One region of the Paenibacillus cisolokensis genome, then DNA from elsewhere that is predicted to be linked to it. Evidence: predicted binding sites of a transcription regulator. Region 1 holds the regulator's gene; the other holds the start of a gene.
What was found. The regulator LexA, encoded in region 1, represses DNA repair genes until DNA is damaged. The targets are predictions, from matches to a motif close to CGAACATATGTTCG.
Positions count from the first base shown of each region.

Region 2: a site for LexA is predicted at 2,359-2,372, ahead of addB (helicase-exonuclease AddAB subunit AddB). Genes of this name have one in related genera too.

Region 1 covers NZ_JBCNFP010000056.1:24,349-32,433, reverse strand. Annotated here, with positions in the region: gene ABEV74_RS09610 (methionine gamma-lyase family protein) at 1-417, shown strand, start outside; gene ABEV74_RS09605 (MerR family transcriptional regulator) at 481-888, shown strand; gene glnA (type I glutamate--ammonia ligase) at 924-2,252, shown strand; gene lexA (transcriptional repressor LexA) at 3,687-4,307, opposite strand; gene ABEV74_RS09590 (LysM peptidoglycan-binding domain-containing protein) at 4,499-4,879, shown strand; gene ABEV74_RS09585 (DUF896 domain-containing protein) at 5,045-5,242, shown strand; gene ABEV74_RS09580 (hypothetical protein) at 5,285-5,791, shown strand; gene ABEV74_RS09575 (HAD family hydrolase) at 5,817-6,605, shown strand; gene ABEV74_RS09570 (1,2-dihydroxy-3-keto-5-methylthiopentene dioxygenase) at 6,691-7,236, opposite strand; gene metH (methionine synthase) at 7,414-8,085, shown strand, end outside.
Region 2 covers NZ_JBCNFP010000193.1:4,367-12,451, reverse strand. Annotated here, with positions in the region: gene ABEV74_RS22900 (class I SAM-dependent rRNA methyltransferase) at 1-974, shown strand, start outside; gene ABEV74_RS22895 (DUF4097 family beta strand repeat-containing protein) at 1,176-2,033, opposite strand; gene addB (helicase-exonuclease AddAB subunit AddB) at 2,450-6,160, shown strand; gene ABEV74_RS22885 (UvrD-helicase domain-containing protein) at 6,147-8,085, shown strand, end outside.

The DNA.
Region 1 (8,085 bases):
GTCGGACAAGCCGTGAAGGGAAGCGTGTTCGCTGCTGCGCTGTTTTCCATGCTCGGCTTCGATACGAGGCCGGATTGGCAGTCGCCGCGCACCGACTTGATTCAAGCGGTCCGTTTCGGCAGTCCCGAACTGCTTATCGCTTTCGTGCAGGGCATTCAGCAGGCGGCGGCGGTCGACGCCCATGTCGTTCCCGAGCCTTGGGATATGCCGGGCTACGAGCACCCGGTCATTATGGCGGCAGGGACGTTCATTCAGGGCGGCAGTCTGGAGCTGTCGGCCGACGCGCCGATTCGCGAGCCGTATATCGCCTATATGCAGGGCGGTCTGACTTACGCTCACGTCAAATTCGGCGTTCTGACCGCATTGTCCAACATGGTAAATCGTGAATTAATTGTGATTAAACCTAACACACCTTGACACATTTTGTGCAAAGGGTTACAATGGGATTAATAACTCCGCGAGGTGGAAGGTTGATGCGACATGGGTGACGAAATACGCAGAAATATGGCGCTTTTCCCGATTGGCATCGTCATGAAACTGACGGATCTGACAGCCCGGCAAATTCGTTATTACGAGCAGCACGAACTGATCGTTCCGGCGCGAACCGCCGGCAATCAGCGGCTGTTTTCCTTTAACGATGTGGAGCGGCTGCTGGAGATCAAGGCGTTGATCGAGAAGGGCGTCAACATTGCCGGCATCAAGCAAGTCATGAATCCGGTATCCAAAGAGTCGGAAGAAGCGACCGTCCTGAGCGAGCAATCCGAAGTCAAACGTCGCGAGCTGTCCGAGCCGCAGTTGCATCGGTTGTTGAAGCGGGAGCTGCTCGAGAAACGACCTGGCAAAGCGTCCATGATCCAAGGCCAGTTGTCCCACTTCTATAAGCGGTAAGAGATGCGGTAATCCAGTCATAAGGAGATGATATTTTGAGCTACACGAAAGAGGACATCATGCGCATTGCCAAGGAGCAGAACGTCCGATTTATTCGTTTGCAATTTACCGACCTGCTGGGCACGATTAAAAATGTGGAAATCCCGTTCAGCCAGTTGGAAAAAGCGCTCGACAACAAAATGATGTTCGACGGCTCGTCGATCGAAGGATATGTCCGGATCGAAGAGTCGGATATGTATCTGTATCCCGACCTCGATACATGGGTCGTATTTCCGTGGGTGACGGAAGACCGCGTCGCTCGGCTGATTTGCGACGTTTATATGCCTGACGGCACCCCATTCGCCGGCGATCCGCGCGGCATTCTGAAGCGCGTGCTGCGGGAAGCGGAAGAACTCGGCTTTACGGCGATGAACGTCGGACCGGAGCCGGAGTTTTTCCTGTTCAAAACCGATGAGAAAGGCGATCCGACGACCGAACTGAACGATCAGGGCGGATATTTTGACCTTGCGCCCACCGATCTCGGCGAGAACTGCCGCCGCGAAATTGTACTGACGCTGGAAGAGATGGGCTTCGAAATCGAAGCGTCCCACCATGAAGTGGCTCCCGGTCAGCACGAAATCGACTTTAAATACGCCGATGCGGTGAAAGCGGCAGACCAGATCCAAACGTTCAAGCTGGTTGTCAAAACGATCGCGCGCCAGCACGGCCTGCATGCGACGTTTATGCCGAAGCCGCTTTACGGCGTGAACGGTTCCGGCATGCACTGCCATCAGTCGCTGTTTGTCGGCGGCACGAACGCGTTCTACGACAAGGACGATAAGCTCGGTCTCAGCGATACGGCGCGTCATTATATGGCAGGCATCTTGAAGCATGCCCGTGCGATCGCCGCCATTACGAATCCGACGGTCAACTCCTACAAGCGTCTCGTTCCGGGCTACGAAGCGCCCTGCTATGTAGCCTGGTCCGCAAGCAACCGGAGCCCGATGATCCGGATTCCGGCATCCCGCGGGCTCAGCACCCGTGTAGAGGTGCGCAATCCCGACCCGGCGGCCAACCCGTATCTGGCGCTCGCTGTCATGCTGAAAGCCGGGCTTGACGGCATCCGCAACAAGCTGCCGCTGCCTGCGCCGACCGACCGCAACATTTATGTCATGACCGAAGAAGAGCGGATCGAAGAAGGGATCCCGAGTCTGCCGGCCGATTTGAAAGAAGCGCTCTCCGAATTGCTGCGCGATGAAGTCATTTGCGACGCTCTCGGCGACCACGCTCTGGCCCATTTCTACGAACTGAAAGAAATCGAATGGGATATGTACCGCACGCAAGTGCATCAGTGGGAACGCGATCAATATTTGACGTTGTATTGATGGTCTAATGCCATGTCTCGCTAGGGATTAAGGGTTCAACGTTTAGGGTTTTAGGAAACACCGTTTGGGCATACTTTGATTTAACGTTTAGGGTTTGCGGAATCAACGTTGGCATACGGAGTCAACGTGTAAGGTTTGCGGGACTAACGTTTGGCATACGGATTTGCAGGCATTACGGAATCAACATCAGGGATTGCGGATTTACCATTTGCGGGCATTTTGGAGTTGGTGCGGGATAACCTGCATTGGCTCACAAAATGCCCGTTGATAGTTGTTGGCGTAATTGGCGTTACTGGCGTTACTGGCGTAAGGTGTTACTGGTGTAGCGTTACTGACGTAATTAGCGTTAATGGCCTTACTAGCGTTAATGACGTTAATGACCATATACTTCCGCTTAAACATGGCCGATAATTCTCGAAAGACTCCGCTTGGAGTTTCTCTTAAACATTAAAGAAAGTATAAAACTCACTTCCTATTTGCCTGCCTAACTGTCCGCGCCTTCCGTCAAATCGTCGCACGTCCGTCGGTGTGCCTCGCCTTCCGTCAAATCGTCGCACGTCCGTCGGTGTGCCTCGCCTTCAGCGCCTCTGTCTCCCGGCAGATTGCTTTGGCGAAAAAGCTGCAAAAGTACAGGAATTTGGGCCCGAATAGATGACTATAGCGAAAAATCCTGCCAAAATACAGTAATTTTTGGCGATTTTCGCTTGTCTGGCTTGAACGGATCAAAAAAACTGCATTATCGCAGAAATTTTCCTGTTTTGGTTATTTTATCCCTGAAAAAGTTGCACTTTTGCAGCTTTGTTCTTTTATTGGGTTTCTATCTTCCGGATGCTGGCCGCCGCGGAGCCGGAGTAAAGCAATTTCGGGACAGGTGGCAGTTCACAGCGGGGCGAGGGCGAATTGAGCCCTGGCCGCCATGTCGTCTTTTGTTCATATAAGCATTTATAGCGAAACAGTATCGTCCTTAGACAGAGACGCCGTCAGGCGTTTTTCTTATTTTACAAGGCTTGTATCTTTCAGATTCCAGCAGCCGCGGAGCCGGAGTAAAGCAAGCAATTTCAGGATTGGTGGCAATGGCGCGAGCGAATAAAGCCCTGGAAGTTCGCAATTGGACGCACAGCGAGGATAGTTCGAGCGAATAAGGCCTTGGAGGTCACAATCAGTCGTACGGTGGGGGTGACGCTGGCGAATAGGGCCTTCGAGGTTCGCAATCGGACGCACAGCGGAAGCCTGGTCGCCATCCTGTTGTCTTTGCCGAACATGCGATGGGCGCGAAACAAAAGACAACCACCATTACCGTCCAAAGCGGTGATGGTGGTTGTCTGGTGTTCGATAGTGATTCCGATTTAAAAATCGGTAAACGGGATTCCCGCATAAAAGCGGCGGTCCGGTTATGGATGTCCCGAAACAAGCCGATGAGGGACGGCGGTCCGATTAATGGATGTCCCGGAACAAGCCGATGACTTTCCCGAGAATGGTGACGTTTTTCAGCAATATCGGTTCCATCGTCGAGTTTTCCGGCTGCAACCGGATATGATCGCGCTCCTTATAGAACGTTTTGACGGTCGCTTCGTCATCTTCGTTCATCGCCACGACGATGTCGCCGTTGTTGGCCGTCGATTGCTGCCTGACGATGACGTAATCGCCGTCGTGAATGCCGGCTTCGATCATGCTGTCACCGACGACATTAAGTATGAATACTTCATGATCCCCTACGAAATGGGCGGGGAGCGGAAAATAGTCCTCAATGTTCTCCGTAGCCGTAATCGGTACGCCCGCCGTTACTTTCCCGACAACGGGGACTTTGGCCACGGCGACCGGAAACGGAATTTCGTTCTCGTCCTGATCGAGAATTTCGATGGCGCGCGGTTTGGTGGGGTCCCGGCGGATGAGCCCTTTCTTCTCCAACCGGTCCAGATGACCGTGTACGGTTGAGCTGGAGGCTAGTCCCACCGCTTCGCCAATTTCACGGACGGAAGGCGGATAGCCTTTCTCCCGTACTTCGTTCTTGATGAACTCAAGAATTGCCTGCTGGCGGTTGGAAATCTTCGACACCGTCATCACTCCATTAGTTGATTTGGTTACTATTCTAACATAGAACCCGAGTTCGTACAAACATAAGTTCGAGAAACATGGGTTCGCATTTTCATAAAAAATTAGGAACAAATGTTCTGAAAACCGATTGACCTCAAACATATGTTCGTGATATATTCTGATTACAGAACAAATGTTTGGGGTGTTGAACGATGACGATTCATACGACAACGTACCGCAGCATATATGACAGAGATCGGAAAAAGAATTGCGTAGCGCTTTCCCGGACAGGTACGGCAACCGTTGGCAAGGGCTTCGTCCGGCTTCTCGCCGCGCTGGCGCTGCTGGCGTTTTTGTCCATTGCTTTTTCATTCTGGGTATCGGACGCTTCCGGCGTATCCCCGAAGCCTGCCGGTGCGGGAGAGAAGACGATTATCGTCGCTCCAGGCGACACGCTTTGGAGCATCGCGCTGGCCCATCCGGACGGGAACGGCGACATTCAAAGGCGCATTTATGAACTGAAGAAGCGCAACGGTTTGGATTCGTCCAACATCGTGCCGGGAATGTCGCTGATCGTGCCCGATCTGCGATGAGCCGCAGGCTTGGGACAGACGGTTCCCTGACTCCGGACCTGCGGAATATTCGGCCGGTGTGAAGACCGGTCGTTTTTAATTGCCCTTGCTTTCCCGCTGCCTTGACAATGGATATAAGAAGATGTCAAAGTAATAGATAGTTCCGGCGAAGCAGGAGAGGAGTGAGTGCAGGTGGAGAAACTGATCGCCCGGATCAACGAGCTGTCCCGCAAACAGAAAAGCGTCGGGTTGAGCGAAGAGGAAATAGTGGAACGGGACAAGCTCAGGCAGCAATATCTTGCGAACTTCAGACGCAATTTCCGCAATCAGCTCGATTCGATCAAGTGGGCGGACGAAGAGGACCGGCCTTCGGTCAAGCATTAGCACGCCGAAACCGCTTCATCCATAACAGGGAGGAAATGATTCGTGTCGCGAACGTGGGAGCGCAAGGTGCGCAAAAATTCCGCGCAATTGAACAAAGCGAGAAAAAAACAGGGGCTTAAAGCAATGACGCCCGCAGCCGATCAGGCCGAACGTTTTGTCGGACGCAATTATATCGGGCCGGCGCTGATCGTCATGCTGACCGTGTTCTATGCGATTCTCGGCCAGGCGAATACGGCAATGCAGGAGGACGGGACGTTCTACTGGCTCGTCATCGTTATGTATTTGCTGCTTGCGGTGCTGTTCTTTTTCCGGCGGCCGTACCTGGCGGTGGGCAAAGATTATGTCCAAACGCGCAAATGGACCGGCGACAAACGACTGCAAGCGTCCGATATCCGAAGCATCCGGGTGCAGCCGGGCTATGTCGTGATCGAACACAAAAAAGGAAACTGGGTGTTCTCGCGGGTAATGAACCGTTATCCGACCGATGAGATGGCAGCCAGGCTGTCTACGTTTGCGCAGCAGCATAAGATCGAAATGAAACAACTGTAGGTGACGATTTGGGGGAGTAAGGGAAATGGCGAAACAAGCGGTTTTATTTGACCTTGACGATACGCTGCTGTGGGACGAGCGGAGCGTGGCGGAAGCGTTTCAGGCAACATGCCGGGTAGCGGCGGAGAAGCGCGGTGTCGATCCGGATGCGCTGGAGGAGGCGGTCAGGCGCGAGGCGCGAGCGCTGTACGAATCGTATGAGACGTTCCCGTTTACGAAAATGATCGGCATTAACCCGTTCGAAGGGTTGTGGGCCCGTTTCAGTGAAGGAGAACAGGACGAATTTCGCAAGCTGGAACGGATCGCTCCGACATATCGAAAGCAGGCGTGGACGCGCGGGCTGAAAGCGCTCGGCGTGGACGACGAGCAGCTCGGCGCCGAACTGGCGGAACGGTTCCCGGCTGAGCGGCGTGCTCGTCCGCTCGTATACGATGAAACGTTCCGGGTACTGGACATGTTGAAAGGCTCCTATAGACTGCTGCTGCTGACGAACGGTTCGCCGGATTTGCAGAAAGAGAAGCTGGCTGGCGTACCGGAGTTGGCACCGTATTTCGACCACATTGTCATTTCTGGCGAATTCGGGGAAGGCAAACCCGCCGTCAGCATCTTTCGCCATGCGTTGGCGCTTCTTGGCCACGAGCCTGAAGATTGCGTCATGGTCGGGGACAAGCTGACGACCGATATTAAAGGAGCCAACGCCGCAGGCATCACGAGCGTCTGGATTAACCGCGACAACAAGGTGCCCGCAGACGATATTGTGCCGGATTACGAAATCCGCAATCTGGAAGAGCTGCTGCCGTTGTTAAAGGCGTAAACGGTTGGCCAGAATAGAGAAGCGCACCCGCTCCGGTTTGCCGGAAGCGGGTGCGCCTGCCTGTTACGTCATTGCGTGACGCTTTTTAAGCTTCTTTGCTGAACGCGGGATCGTCGTACGGTTCGGCGATCCAGCCGGCCGGTTCGATGAAAAGACGGACGGCGACGATTTGACGATTTTCCATCAGCGTGAAAAAGTGCGGTTTTTTCTCCGGTACGGAAATGACGTCGCCAGCTTCCAGCTCGACATCGAAATATCCGACATCCTCGGTACCCTTAATAACAAAGATGCCTTTGCCGGCCGTAATCGCGCGAACTTCGTCCTCGGTATGCGTGTGAACCTGTTCGAACTTCTTGAGCAGCTCGTCCAGATTCGGCGTAGCATCTGACAATGCGACGATGTCCCACGTTTTATAGCCGCGGCGCTCGGCCAAATCGCGAATTTCTTCGTCGTATGCCGACAAAATCTGATTTTTCTCCTCATCGGTCAAAACGAACTTTTCTTTCAGCTCGTCCGGCAGCTTTTCCGTATTCCAATGCTCGTACAATACTTCCTGCTTTTCCAGAAAGGCGCGCACGTTCTCTTCGCCCGAAATGCGCTCGCCCGTGTTGCGGATTCGAATCTCTGCCATGTTCATTCCCTCTTTTCCTATATGAAATTAACCTTATACTTCATCATTATAGTTCAAAAAGGCGCGGTTGTCGACAGAATGACCTTTTCACCTTATCATTAATCTGGTACACTAATGGTTAACGATTTTCGGGAAGGATGTTATGCAATTTTGTCGAAACTGACTTTACAACAATTGATGTGGCAGCGCATTCTCATCCTTGATGGCGCGATGGGGACGATGATCCAGCAGGCGAATCTGACTGCTGACGATTTTGGCGGAGAAGCGCTTGACGGCTGCAACGAAATGCTCGTACTGACGCGGCCGGATGTCATCCGCTCGATACATGAGCAATATTTGGAAGCCGGTGCCGACATTGTGGAGACGAATACGTTCGGGGCTACGGCTATCGTTCTCAGCGAATACGATATTCCCGAGAAAGCGCGGGAAATCAATCTGGCGGCGGCAGCGATTGCGCGCGAAGCCGCGGACAAATATTCGACGCCCGACAAGCCGCGTTTTGTGGCCGGCGCGATGGGACCGACGACGAAGACGCTGTCCGTTACCGGAGGCGTCACGTTCGACGAATTGGTGGATAGTTATTACGAGCAGGCGCTGGCTCTCATCGAAGGCGGAGTCGATGCGCTGCTGCTCGAGACGAGCCAGGACACGCTGAACGTGAAAGCGGGAAGCATAGGCATCCGCAAGGCGTTCGCCGCGACCGGGCGCGAACTGCCGGTGATGATTTCGGGGACGATCGAGCCGATGGGAACGACGCTGGCGGGACAAAATATCGAGTCGTTCTATATTTCGCTCGAGCATCTGAATCCGATATCGATTGGGCTGAATTGCGCGACCGGCCCCGAATTT
Region 2 (8,085 bases), on a different contig from region 1:
GGAGCGATGTCGCCGTCCGGAAGCTGGAAGGACTGGAGGAGCGGAAAGGGCCGCTCTATGGCGAATGCCCGCGGACGGTCGTCATTCGCGAGAACGGGCTGGCGATGGAGGTCGATATCGAGGGCGGACAAAAAACCGGTTATTTTTACGATCAGCGGGAGAACCGCGCGGCGATCGCGCCGCTTATGACCGGCTGGGGCGCGCGCAGCGGCATCAGGCTGGAAAGGAGGCCGTACGCGGAATTGCCCGAAGGGGCGGCAGTATGGAAAGGCGCGGTCGGGGACGGTTCCGAAGAAGCGGGGGAGCGCGCGGATGACGGACTGGCGCTCGTGCCGGTCAACGCCAACGGCAAAGTCGTCACGTTCCCGTATTGGGACGGCGCGACCGTGTTGGAATGTTTCGCGCATACCGGAAGCTTTGCGATGCATGCGTGCAAATACGGCGCGAAGAAGGTGACATGCCTCGACGTATCGGAGCACGCGATCGAAACGGCCAGACGGAACGCCGAACGAAACGGCTTTACGGACCGGATCGAGTTCGTCGTCGCCGACGCATTCGACTATTTGCGCAGCCAGGTTAAAGGCCTGGAGGAGCGGGCGAGGCGGGCGCAGGGAAGGGTCGATACCTCCAAGCCGCTCGGGGCGGCCGGGCGGACATGGGACGTCGTCATTTTGGACCCGCCGGCCTTCGCCAAGACGAAAGGCGCGCTCGCCGGCGCCTGCCGCGGGTACAAGGACATCAATCTGAACGGGATGAAACTGGTCAATGAGGGCGGCTATTTGGTGACCGCAAGCTGCTCTTACCATATGAGCGAGGAACTGTTTCTCGGCACGATCCAGGAGGCGGCGGCCGACGCCGGCAAAGTGCTGCGGCTGATCGAATGGCGTTCCGCGGGCAAAGACCATCCGCGGCTGCTCGGCGTTCCCGAAGGCCATTACTTGAAGTTCGCCATCTTCGAAGTGCGCAGCCGGTAAGCGGATGCGCCAGCCGCATCGGCGCGGACGCCGGAGCGCTTTTGCCGCGCCAAGGCCTTCCCGATGCGGAAGGCCTTGGCCTTGCCGGAGCGTAAGGGCCCTTGTGCCGCGTCAGAGCGGAAAGGCCCTTGTGCCGTGTCGGAGCGGAAGGGCCCTTGTGCCGTGTCGGAGCGCCGATCCGCCGGGAGCGCTTTTCTCCGCCTATTCCCGATAACGGACCTCGATCGGCCCGATTTCCGACCTCACTTTGATTTGCGGTCCGTTCTCCCCTTTCTGTCCCGCAATCGAGCGTTTCGACTGATCGTTTCGCTCTATGTCGAAATTGGTGCCGACTTTCCCGATCTCGGTCGACAAATCGAGGCGGACATTGTCGGGCTCGCGATCCGTTTCGATTGTGACGGCGCCAAGTTCCGTTTTCACGGCAATGTCGTTCTCGATGCTCGGGGCATAGATGTTGACCGTGCCCGTGCTGTTGCTGACCTCGGTCTTCCCGTTCACGTTGTCCAGACGGACCGCTCCGACCGAGTTGGTCACGATTGCCTGCTCCGTTGCCGTATCCGCAACCGTAATCGTCCCCACCTCGCTGCTTACGGCCAGCCGATCCGCATTCACTTCCCGATACTCGATTTTCCCGACGTCGGAATGAACCGTAACGCTGTTGTACGAATGGTCAGGAAGCTCCACGTGCAGTTCGGCTCCCCACGTCTCGATCAGGTCCAGCACATCAAGGCCGGGATTCCGGCTTTTCCCTCGAACGGTAACCTCCAATTGCCCGTCCGTCTCCCGATAATGGAAATCAAAATGCTTTTGCAGCTTTTCCGGATCGGATGTCCGGATGCTCAGGCGCGTCGTTTCATCGGGCGAAAGTCCGATATGAATGGACGGCACGTCGCTCGACACCTTCACTTGCCGGAATGTCGTTTCGAGCGTCGTTTCTTCATTGGCCTGCAGCGGTTGTTCGGACGCTTTCGTGACGGCGTTCATTTTGGCGGTGCATCCGGCAACAAGCAAGACAACCGCGAACAGCGCGGCGCATGCAACTCGTTTTCGGTTAAACATATCATTCGCTCCTTATATGCTCCGGTTTGGTACGGCCTAAGGCCGCGGGCGATCGGTCCCGAATTCTCTTCCTAAGTATACCAGCAGATCCAGTTGGTCAAACGGACCCAGGTCGGTAATTTGCACTGGACTTAGGTCCGGCAAAACGGTTGCGCGATTCGTGTCGGCGGTATCGGCCGTCAGGATCTACCGTCGAGTTCTACTGTTGAATCTACCGTCGAGATCTACAGTTGAGATCTACCGTTGAGAACTACTGTTGAATCTACTGTCGGATCTACTGTCGGAATCGGCCATGTCCCGCCCGGTCGTTTAGCCAACATTTTCAGGAACATACGTTTGGTTTTTCTGGTGAAATGGCCGCCGCTTTTATGATAGAATAGGAGAATCGAAAAAAGTCGGAGAAAGCGGGGAGAAGGATGGGGTTGCGTTTTGTGCTCGGGCGGTCCGGGGCCGGCAAAACCCGGTTTTGCCACGATGAAATACGGAGCCGGCTGCGGGAAAATCCCGACGGTCCGCCGCTCATACTGCTCGTGCCGGAGCAGGCGACCTTCCAGAGCGAATACGCGTTGCTGAAGGACGGCGGCCTGCCGGGTACGATTCGCGCCCAGGCGCTCAGTTTCCGGCGGCTCGCGTTTCGGGTTATGCAGGAGACCGGCGGCACGGCGCTCGTGCCGATCGGCGAGAACGGGCGGAATATGCTGCTCTACAAAATCGTTCACCGGCTGGAATCGGAGCTGGAGCTGTTCCGGCACGGCGCGGATCAGCCGGGCTTTATCGAGCGGCTCGGCGACCTGTTGACCGAGTGGAAACGATACGGCATCGACGCCGCGGCGCTGGGCGGCTGGATCGAGTCGGGAGCGGCCGCGGCGGCCGGAACGCTGCTGGCGCGCAAGCTTCGCGATTTGCGGCTTGTCTACGAGCGGCTGGAAGCCGAGATGGCCGGCCTTTATGTCGACGCGGAAGATGATTTGGCCCATCTGGCCGCCGGATTCGGCGCCGCGCCTTCGATGCGGGGGGCGGAGATATGGGTCGACGGGTTCCACGGCTTTACGCCCAAGGAATATGAGGCGCTCGGCGCTCTGCTCCGTTCGGCGGCGCGCGTTACGGTCGCGCTTTGTCTCGACCGCGAATACGGGCCGGGCGAGCGTCCTCACGAGCTCGAGCTGTTCCACCCGACGGCGGAGACGTACATAAAGCTGCGCGAGCTGGCCGAGTCGAACGGCGTCGGCCTGCTGGAGACGATCGTGCTGGACGGCAAGCCGCCCCGCCGCTTTGCGGACAGTCCGATGCTCGCCCACCTGGAGAAGCATTTTGCCGCGCATTTGTCTTACCGGCCCGCCGATCCCGGCGAGCTCGCCGCGGACGATCCGCGCTGCGGCATATCGCTGCACGCGGCGGCAAACCGCCGCGCCGAAGTCGAAGCGGCGGCGCAGGATATGGTCCGCCGGGCTCGCGACGAAGGCTTGAGGTGGCGGGATATGGCCGTCATCGTGCGCAATCCGGCCGACTACGCCGATTACGCGGAAGCGGTGTTCGCGGAATACGGCATTCCGTATTTTCTCGATCAGAAGAAGACGGCCGTTCATCATCCGTTGACCGAGTTCATCCGCTCGGCGCTGGAGACGGTGCTCAAAGGCTGGCGGTATGAGGCGGTATTCCGCTGCATCAAGACCGAAATGCTGTTTCCCGACATTCCGGGCGGCAGCCGGGAGCTGTACGACCGGTTCGAAAATTACGTGCTCGCGGCAGGCATCGACGGTCGCAAATGGCTGGACCGGAAAAGCTGGAAGCCGCTGTCGTTCGGCGACCTGGAGCGGGAAGACGGCGAGACGGCGCCGGCCGACCCCCGGGAGTTCGCGGCCGTAATGGAAGCGCGGGAGTCGATCGTGCCGCCGCTGCGCCGTTTCGGTCAAGCGCTCAAACGCGCCGGCAGCGTCAAGGAGATGTGCGCCGCGCTGTACCGGCTGCTTGACCACGCGGATGCGGCCGATCGTCTGGAACGGTGGAGCCGCGCCGATCTGGCGGCCGGACGGCCGGAACGGGCGCGCGCCCACCGGCAATTGTGGGACGGCGTGATGGAGCTGCTCGATCAACTGGTCGAGCTGGCCGGCGACGAGCAAATGCCGCCGGAGCTGTTCGCCGGGATGGTCGAGACCGGCCTCGAAAGCTTGAAGCTCGCTTCCGTACCGCCTGCGCTCGATCAGGTGCTGGTCGGCAGCCTGGACCGCACCCGTTCCGCCCCGGTTCGCGTCTGCTATGTGCTCGGCGCCAATGACGGCGTCATGCCGATGCGCATTCAGGAGGACGGGGTGTTGACGGAGCCGGAGCGGGAGCGGCTGCAGGCGGAAGGGCTCGCGATGGCTCCCGGCGTGACGAGACGGCTGCTCGACGAGCGCTTCCTGATTTACGTCGCGCTGACGACGCCGTCGCGGCATCTGTGGCTGAGCTGGCCGGCGGCCGACGAGGAAGGCAAAAGCCTGCACGCATCGGAAATTGTCCGGCAGGTGAAGCGGCTGTTTCCCGGGCTTGAGGAACGGGCGGTGCCGGGCGAGCCGTCGCCGGATCAAGAAAGCATCGAACAGCTTCGCTTCGTGTCGCGCCCGGAGCGGACGTTGTCCCATCTGATCGGCCAGCTGCGGCAGTGGCGGCAAGGGGCGGAGATCGCGCCGTTCTGGTGGGATGTATTCAACTGGTTTGCTGTACGGCCGGAATGGCAGGACAAGCTGCAGATGCTGACATCGTCGCTCGATTACGACAACAGGGTGCCTTCTCTGTCGCCGGCGACGGCGAAGGAGCTGTACGGCGAGCGCCTGACGGCGAGCGTCTCCCGGCTGGAGCGGTTCGTATCGTGTCCGTTTCAGCATTTTGCGATCCACGGCCTGCGGCTTAAGGAGCGGCGGCTCTACCGGCTGGAGGCGCCGGACGTCGGCCAGCTCTTTCATGCGGCGCTCAGCCGGCTTGCCGCCGATCTTGGCGACCGCTGGGGCGTGACGCCGGCGGGCGGCATCCGCGCGGCGGCGGCTTCCGCCGTCGAGCAGCTGGCGCCGCGCCTGCAATCGCAAATCTTGCTCAGCAGCGGCCGATACCGGTATATCGCCCGCAAGCTGACCGAAATTGTCGGACAAGCCGCGATCATACTGGCCGAGCACGAGCGGCGTGCCGCATTCCGTCCTGTCGGTCTCGAGGTCGGCTTCGGACCGGACGGCACGCTTCCCGCGCTTGTCGTTACGATGGCGGACGGCCGCACGCTCGAGCTTGTCGGACGGATCGACCGCATCGACGCGGCCCGCACGGAGGAGGGATGGCTGCTGCGCGTGCTCGACTACAAATCGTCGGCGACGCAGCTGCGGCTGGAGGAAGTGGCGCACGGCCTGTCGCTGCAGATGCTGGCTTATTTGGACGTGCTGCTGACGCATGCGCCCGCCTGGCTGGGCGGACCGGTCGCCCCCGCCGGCGTGCTTTATTTTCACGTTCACAATCCGCTGCTTGCGGCATCGAACGGCATGAGTCCGGAGGAGGCGCGCCGCCAGCTGCTGAAGCGGTTCAAAATGCGCGGCCTGCTGCTGGCCGACGAATCCGCCGTGCGGATGATGGACGGCGAGCTCGATACCGGCTATTCGGATCTTCTGCCGGTCGCGATCAAGCGGGACGGCGGCTTCTACAGCAGCTCGTCCGTCGTCGGCCGCGAAGGCTGGGAGGTGCTGCGGCGCTCGGTGCGGCGCAGCATCGCGCGGATCGGCGGCGAAATCGCGCAGGGCGAGATCGGCATTGCGCCATACCGGACCGGCGCGAAGACGCCCTGCCAGTATTGCGCGTACAAGCCGGTCTGCCAGTTCGATCCGCTGATCGAAGGCAACGACTACATCAAGCTTCCGCGGGTGACCGGGGACGAAATCTGGAGGCTGCTCGAGCGTCAGGCCGCCGAAAGCGGGAAGGACGCGGAGTCCGCGCCGGACGAGGCGGCTGAAACGCCGGCGAAGCGGGCGGAAGAGGGGCTTTCCGCGGAAGAACATGCTGCGGAAAAGCGGCTGGCGGCGGCAGACCGTGCGGACGCGTCCGGCATGAACCGGGAATACGGGCGTTCCGAAAGCGAAAGGAGAGGAGAGGGCGACGATGCCGGTACATAACATCCCGAAAAAGCCGGAAGGCTCGGCCTGGACGGACGACCAGTGGAAGGCCGTTGCGACCGGCGGCCGCAACGTGCTCGTCGCCGCGGCGGCCGGCTCGGGCAAGACGGCGGTGCTCGTCGAGCGGATTATCCGCAAAATATCCGCCGACACCGACGTCGACCGCCTGCTTGTGGCGACGTTCACCAAAGCGGCCGCGGCGGAGATGAAGGAGCGCATCCGCATCGCGCTCGAGAAGGCGCTGGAGCGCGAGCCGGATTCGGAGCATCTGCGGCGGCAGCTGGCGCTCATGAACCGCGCCGCCATCACGACGATCCACTCCTTCTGTCTCGATGCGATCCGGCGCTATTATCCGCTCATCGGGCTCGATCCCGGATTCCGCATCGCGAACGAAACGGAAAGCGAGCTGCTGCGGCTCGATGCGCTGGATGCCCTGTTCGACGAAAAATATGAGGATGCGGGAGACGGCGGCGCATTTTTGCGGCTTGCCGACCGTTTCGGAGGCGAACGGGGCGACGAACCGCTGTATCGGCTCGTTCAGCAGCTGTACGAATTTTCGCGCAGCCATCCGTGGCCGGAACATTGGCTGCGGGAGACGGCCGCCGCGTTCCGGGTAACCGGCGTCGCCGAACTCTCCGCCACACCGTGGGCGGCCGCCATCCGCGGGGAAGCCGCGCGGTCGCTCGCCGGCGCGGCGGACCTGCTGCGGCAGGCGAAGGCGGTGGCGGAGCTGCCGGACGGACCGGCGAACTATGCCGTCACGCTGGCGGAAGACCTGGAGGTCGTCGAACGGCTTCGCCGGGCGGTGGACGAAAGACCGTGGGGAGAGCTGCCGGAGCTGTTTCGCGAAGCGGCGTTCGGCAAGCTGAAGGCGGTGCGCGGCGACAGCTGCGACAAGGCGCTGCAGGAGAAGGCGAAGGAGCTGCGCGAGCAGGCGAAACAGATCGTCCTCGGCATGCGCGACGAATGGTTCGGCCGCCCGGCGGAGGCGTTCGTCCGCGAGCTCGCGGAGCTCGCGCCGCTGATGGAAGCTCTCGCGGAGCTCGTGATCGAATTCGGCCGCCGCTACGAGACGGCGAAGCGCGAACGCGGCCTGCTCGATTTCGGCGATCTCGAGCATTACTGCTTGCGCATTTTGCGGGACCCGTCCTCGACGCCGGAGAAGACCGTGCCTTCGGCGGCTGCGCTGGAGTACCGGCGCCAATTCGAGGAAGTGCTGCTGGACGAGTACCAGGATACGAACACGGTCCAGGAGGCGATCGTCGAGCTGATCTCCCGCGAAGGAGCGGGCAACCGGTTTATGGTCGGCGACGTCAAACAGAGCATTTACCGCTTCCGGTTGGCCGAGCCGAATTTGTTTCTGCAAAAATATAAAGCATACCGTTCGGATGCGGAAATCGGCGGAGAGACGGAGACGCCGGCCGATCCGCCCGGGACAGAAGCGCAGCCCGATCATGCCGGGGCAGGAGCGCCGGCCGGAGCGGGCGTATCGGGCGCCGCCGCGCCGGGTGCCGCCGACAGGGAAGCGCCCGGTCTGCGCATCGATTTGTCGCGCAACTTCCGCAGCCGGCCCGAAGTGGTGAATGGCGTCAACGACGTATTCCGGGCGATTATGCGGGAATCGGTCGCCGAGATGGACTACGACCGCAGCGCGGAGCTCGTCTGCGGCGCTTCGTATCCGCAGCCGCCGGCAGGCGACGACCGGTTTGCGGTCGAGCTAAGCGTGATCGACCGCGGAGGCGTCCGCGCCGCAGTCTCCGCCGACGCCGGCGCTGCGGACGAAGACGAAGCGGAGGAGGCCGCCCGCGCGGCGGAAGCGGCGGAAGACGCGCTGACCGCCCAGCTGGAAGCGCGCCATATTGCGCGCCGGATTCGCGAGCTTGCCGACGGCGGCTTTCGCGTGTACGACGGCCGGAAAGGGACGG